Regions from separate parts of the Enterococcus spodopteracolus genome, predicted to be linked through region 1. Evidence: predicted binding sites of a transcription regulator. Region 1 holds the regulator's gene; the other holds the start of a gene.

What was found. The regulator CtsR, encoded in region 1, represses protease genes until heat stress. The targets are predictions, from matches to a motif close to TTGGTCAAAAAAGGTCAAANA.
Region 2: clpB (ATP-dependent chaperone ClpB) is a predicted target of CtsR. The motif match lies at 1,613-1,633, and genes of this name have one in related genera.

What each region holds. Positions count from the first base shown of each region.
Region 1 covers NZ_JARJHD010000012.1:33-3,202, reverse strand. The annotation lists gene P3R27_RS11625 (ATP-dependent Clp protease ATP-binding subunit) at 1-1,590, opposite strand, end outside; gene P3R27_RS11620 (CtsR family transcriptional regulator) at 1,598-2,065, opposite strand; tRNA gene P3R27_RS11615 (tRNA-Arg) at 2,230-2,303, opposite strand; tRNA gene P3R27_RS11610 (tRNA-Pro) at 2,368-2,441, opposite strand; tRNA gene P3R27_RS11605 (tRNA-Arg) at 2,459-2,532, opposite strand; tRNA gene P3R27_RS11600 (tRNA-Leu) at 2,543-2,628, opposite strand; tRNA gene P3R27_RS11595 (tRNA-Gly) at 2,646-2,717, opposite strand; tRNA gene P3R27_RS11590 (tRNA-Thr) at 2,728-2,800, opposite strand; tRNA gene P3R27_RS11585 (tRNA-Leu) at 2,827-2,908, opposite strand; tRNA gene P3R27_RS11580 (tRNA-Lys) at 2,916-2,988, opposite strand; tRNA gene P3R27_RS11575 (tRNA-Val) at 2,992-3,064, opposite strand; rRNA gene rrf (5S ribosomal RNA) at 3,077-3,170, opposite strand, start outside.
Region 2 covers NZ_JARJHD010000002.1:304,504-307,673, reverse strand. The annotation lists gene clpB (ATP-dependent chaperone ClpB) at 1-1,494, opposite strand, end outside; gene P3R27_RS04315 (GrdB-related putative oxidoreductase) at 1,878-2,360, opposite strand; partial or broken gene P3R27_RS04310 (PTS sugar transporter subunit IIC) at 2,387-3,122, opposite strand.

The sequences.
Region 1 (3,170 bases):
AGAAACAGCTTTGACTGCTTCATCTTGTCCAACAACACGTTCGTGAAGCAATGCTTCTAATTCAAGTAATCGTTGACTTTCTTTCTTTTCTAACTGTTGCAATGGTACACCTGTCCACTCCGAAACAACAGTAGCTACATCTTCTTCAGTCACTCGATCCGCAAAGCCATTTTTATGTTTTGCTTCAATCGCTAAACGTTTTTCTAGTTTTTTCATTATGCTTTTTTCTTGTCTACGTAAATGCGCAGCTGTTTCAAAATCTTGTTTTTGAATCGCCTGTTCTTTTTCTTTATTCACTTGATCGATTTCTTGTTTCAGTATCGCCGTTTCTGACAAATCGTCCGCTTGTTCCAATCGAACTTTCGCTGCCGATTCATCAATCAAGTCGATCGCTTTATCTGGTAACTGTCTGGAAGTGATATATCGAACAGAAAGATTGACTGCCGCTCGTACTGCTTCATCGGTAATCTCAACATGATGATGTTCCTCATAGCGTGAACGTAAACCACGTAAGATTTCTTCCGCTTCATCTGCTGTTGGTTCATCTACTTGGATACGTGCAAAGCGTCGCTCCAATGCCGAGTCTTTTTCAATATATTTTTGGTATTCATCTAATGTTGTCGCACCAATCGTCTGTAATTCTCCACGTGCTAACGCTGGTTTCAAAATATTCGATGCATCGATGGCACCTTCTGCACCACCAGCACCAATCAATGTGTGTAATTCATCAATAAAGAGAATAACTTGACCATCATGATAAATTTCATCAATGACTTTTTTCATTCGATCTTCAAATTCTCCACGATACTTCGTCCCAGCGACTAACGCCCCCATGTCTAACATCATCAACCGTTTTGCTTTCATCTCTTCAGGTACTTCACCTAAAATGATTTTTTGAGCCAACCCTTCTGCAATCGCAGTTTTACCGACCCCAGGTTCTCCAACTAAAACAGGATTGTTTTTTGTTCGGCGACTAAGTATCTGGATTAACCGTTTGACTTCTCTTGAACGCCCTACGACTGGATCTAATCTGTTTTCTTTTGCTAACTTAGTTAAGTCTCTAGCTAATGAATCTAACGTAGGAGTACCTTGTGTCATTGTCCGCTTTTCTTGTGGATTTCGACGGCGAATACCACCGGTACTCGTGTCCGTACCCATCGTACGCTTCAAAGACTGACGAACTTTGCTCAAACTGATTCCTAAGTTGATCATGATACGAGTAGCCATGATACTCTCATCTTTTAGTAGACTAAGTAAAATATGCTCAGTCCCCACTTTTTTTGCACCCATTTTATTTACTTCGCTATTTGCCAAAGCAAAAGTTTGTTTCATTCGAGGAGAATAAGGAAGAAATACACCTTTTGCATAAGTTTTCACTGTACCATAACCGACTAAATGCTCGATTTCTTCATAAATATCTTTTTCATTCAATTTCATATCTCGTAATACTTTCCCAGCAATCCCGTTGGGTTCGATCACTAAAGCCAATAATATATGTTCTGAACTTACCGTTTGATGTTTGAAGCGTTTTGCTTCTTCTTGGGCAATTTCTAACACACGTTGTGCTCTTTCTGTAAATATTTCTGCCATTTAAATTTCACTCCCCGTCTTCATAGCTTAATCGTTCTAAAAAGGCTCGTAAGATTCGAGCACGCGTATAATCTTCTGTCTCGTTGATGTTCAATGTATTTTTAGCAATCGCACTCAACATCAAGTTTCCCTCTTTTTTGGTAATGATTTGGTCTTCATATAGTTTCTGAATAATGGCGTAGGCATTTTTTTCATTGATTGTTTCGCCAAATAGCAAGTTGATTCGTTCAAGCATTTGTTTTTTATCCGACATCCTCACTTTAGCAATGCGGATATACCCACCACCACCACGTTTACTCTCAACCAAATAGCCACGTTGAATCGTAAAACGTGTATTGATCACATAATTGATTTGTGAAGGAACGCAGTTAAATAGATCTGCCAATTCAATCCTTCGAAGCTCGATCATCTCGTTTTTTTCCAGGATCTTTTTTATATATGATTCAATTAGATCCGAAGTATTTTGTTGTGCCATCCCACTCATTCCTTTGACTAATATTGACCTTAATTATAGCGAATTTACAGGTAGAATGAAAGGAGAACGCTTGTTAGATATTTGATTCGAAGAATAACGATAAGCGACGATTTTTTTATGTAAATAAAAAAACTAGGAATTCAATGAAGTCCCAGTTATTCCAACGCGCCCAAGAGGAGTCGAACCCCTAACCTTTTGATCCGTAGTCAAACACTCTATCCAATTGAGCTATGGGCGCATATTCAATTAATTAAAAATAATCATACAATAGAACGTATAACTTTGCAACAAATAAAAAAAAATCGGGAAGACAGGATTCGAACCTGCGACCCCTTGGTCCCAAACCAAGTGCTCTACCAAGCTGAGCTACTTCCCGAAAAAATAAAAAGACTACGCGCCCAAGAGGAGTCGAACCCCTAACCTTTTGATCCGTAGTCAAACACTCTATCCAATTGAGCTATGGGCGCATATTTGTAATGCCGAGGACCGGAATCGAACCGGTACGGTGATCACTCACCGCAGGATTTTAAGTCCTGTGCGTCTGCCAGTTCCGCCACCCCGGCGCGTAGTACATTGGCAAAGCGGAAAACGGGGTTCGAACCCGCGACCCCCACCTTGGCAAGGTGGTGCTCTACCACTGAGCTATTTCCGCGTATTTACGATGCCGGCTAAAGGACTTGAACCCTCGACCCTCTGATTACAAATCAGATGCTCTACCAACTGAGCTAAGCCGGCGTAAAAAAATAGAATAAATCATATGATGCGGGTGAAGGGACTTGAACCCCCACGCCGTAAGGCGCTAGATCCTAAATCTAGTGCGTCTGCCAATTCCGCCACACCCGCAAAAATATGAGCCGTACAGGGCTCGAACCTGTGACCCTCTGATTAAAAGTCAGATGCTCTACCAACTGAGCTAACGGCTCATATGGAGGTTAACGGGATCGAACCGCTGACCCTCTGCTTGTAAGGCAGATGCTCTCCCAGCTGAGCTAAACCTCCAAAGATAACAAAGCGTGGCGGCGTCCTACTCTCACAAGGGGCAACCCCTCACTACAATCGGCGCTAAGAAGCTTAACTTCTGTGTTCGGCATGGTTACAGGTGTAT
Region 2 (3,170 bases), on a different contig from region 1:
CTCAAGATCATAATTGTTTTCTGCGTCTTCTAATTCGTGTTTTGCCTTATCGATTTCTGCACGTTTAGAAGAAACGGTATTTACTTCTTCTTTTTCAGTTTCCCACTGCATCTTCATCGCATTGGCTTCTTCTCGAAGATCGGCTAGTTCTTCTTGTAAGTTCTTCAAACGTTTTTTACTTGCATCATCAGATTCTTTCTTCAAAGCTGCTTCTTCGATCTCCAACTGCATCAAGCGACGAGTCACCTGATCTAATTCCGTTGGCATGGAATTCATTTCCACTCGGATCGTAGCACTTGCCTCATCGATCAAATCAATGGCTTTATCAGGTAAAAAGCGATCTGTGATATAGCGATCGGATAATGTAGCTGCCGCAACCAAAGCATTATCATGGATATTGACGCTATGGTGGATCTCAAAACGCTCTTTCAATCCTCGAAGAATACTGATCGTATCTTCAACAGTTGGTTCCTTCACTAATACTTTTTGGAAACGACGCTCTAACGCTTTGTCCTTTTCCATGTATTGGCGGTATTCATCTAAAGTAGTCGCACCGATCAAATGAAGTTCCCCACGAGCTAACATCGGTTTAAGTAAGTTACCGGCATCCATACTACCTTCCGTTTTTCCTGCCCCGACGATATTGTGGATCTCATCGATGAACAAGATGATCCGTCCATCGCTTTTCTTCACTTCTTTCAAGACTGCTTTTAAGCGTTCTTCAAACTCCCCACGGAATTTTGCTCCGGCAATCAAGGCACCCATATCTAAAGAAAAAATGGTTTTATTTTTTAAGTTTTCTGGTACATCTTTGCGAACGATTCGTTGAGCTAATCCTTCAACAATCGCTGTTTTACCAACACCAGGTTCCCCGATCAACACAGGGTTGTTTTTAGTTTTACGTGACAAGATTCGAATCACATCACGAATCTCTTCATCTCGGCCAATAATCGGGTCCATTTTGCCACTACGAACTTGTTGGACGAGATCGATACCATATTTTTCTAACGCTTTATACTGTTCTTCTTGATTTTTAGAAGTCACACGCTCTCCTCCCCTCATGTCTTCGATATTCTTACGCAATTCTTTTTCATTCAGTCCCTGTTTTGTCAAATAAACAGTCAGTGGATAATTTTTTAATTTCATTAAAGCTAATAGCACGATCTCAGTGGATAAGAATTCATCACCAAAGCTTTCTCTCAATTGATCCGCTTCATTCAATAAATGAAAAAGATTTTGACTAAGATTTTGTCCGTATTGAACATTACTGCCTGAGACTGTTGGATACTCATCTAACACTCGATCAATCTCTTGTTCAAACGCATCTGCATCGATACCTGCATCTGTATATAGATTACGGCCAAAATGATTTGGTTGTAAAAAGATCTTCCATAAATGAACGATGTCGATTTCTTGATGTTTTCTTGTCATCGCTACTTGTTGTGCTTCTGCAATCGCTTCTTGGAGCGTAGTTGTCATTTTTTCACTATTCATCTATTTCCCTCCTGTAGTAGAAGTTGTTTGGTCAAAGTCAACTATAACTTTCTCTAACGTCTATAACATCCGTCTAAAGTCTCGTTTTCTTTAACCTTTACAAGATTATTATACTCATTTGGTCAGCTTTGGTCAAAGATTATACTCGCGATCATCAAAAAAATTTGAGACAAAAGTTACAGGAAATGTTGTCCGTCACTCTATACCAAATAAACGACAGAAACAAAAGAAAACTCTATAAAAATAAGGGCAACAACCGCAATTATTTACAGAATAATTTCGTGGTTGTTACCTTTAATTCTAGAGGCTGGTCCTATTCCGACCTAAAGGTATTTATTTCTGATGAGTGCTTGGGACAAACTAGTTGATCCATCAAAATCAAGTCATGATGATTGATTTTGATGAGCGAGCGCTGAAATAAAGGAGCTGATATTTTTATATGAATCATTTAAACCAATTCCGCCTTTTTTAGGCATTTTTATTATATTGATCTCTTTAGCATAGCGTCCAAAGGCAGGATTTTCTTCAGACATCGCAACTACACTTGGGATTCCTTGTACACCGAAGACTAAGGATAATTGGGCCGCCATCATGCCAAAATTAGCATAATGCATTGCGGGGCCACAAAGAACAGCATCTGCAACGATTTTTTTGGCAAAACCTATAATTTTTTTGTTTACCTCTTCTTGGTGAGCGAGATAATACTGAGCACCACAATACAATGTAGCAATGATTTCTGTATCATGTCCATGAAAAAGTGTATTTAAGGTACGACGACCTGGTCCAAGGGCTGTTTTTTTGCCTCCAGGAGGTAGCTGGGCATTTTCATCACTGCCCAAGCCTGCAGTCAAATGATTGAGAATCAAGACTTTTTTTCCTACGGCCTCTTTTCCTATAAATCATCAAAATCGAATTCGTCAAAATCGATTTCTTCTTCTTCCCGTACCGCTTCTGCTTCTTCTTTTAAATGCTGATTATCTAGCACTTGAATAAAAGGATAATAAATAGCCATTCCTAGTAGATCAGTAATGCTTGCAAAACAGATGACTGCCAACCACTAACTAAAAAACCAGAAATGATCGGTGGTGTTGTCCATGGTAGTTGAATACCATTCGTATAATTAACTAATCCTAACTCCATACAAAAATAGGAAATGATAATATTGATCGTGGGTACAAGTGCAAATGGAATTAGTAAGACTGGATTTAAGACAATCGGTAATCCAAAAATAATCGGTTCATTGATCCCAAAAATCCCTGGTACTAGTGACAATTCCGACAGTTTTTTACTCGTTGGCTTTTGTATACTAGAATCATAATTAAAATCAATGAAAGCGTAGATCCTCCACCACCAAAAGTAGCAAACATATCTTGAAATTGACCTGTGATAATATTTGGTATATCTGCGCCATTTTTGAAGGCATCTAAATTTTCAACGGATAGTGCTCGTAAAATCGGATTGAATACTGCCCCAACCACACTCGAACCGTTGATACCGAAAAACCAAAAAAAGTGCAAGAATAAGTAGGCTATGATCATCGCGCCTAGAGTATTTCCTAAGCTAAGTAAAGGAGTTTGTAAGAACTTAAATAGTATTTCTTGTAAATGACCATATGAGGTTAGGTTTGCTTCTGAAGGCAACTTTTGACTGGTCACGTAAGTTCCATCATTGATTCG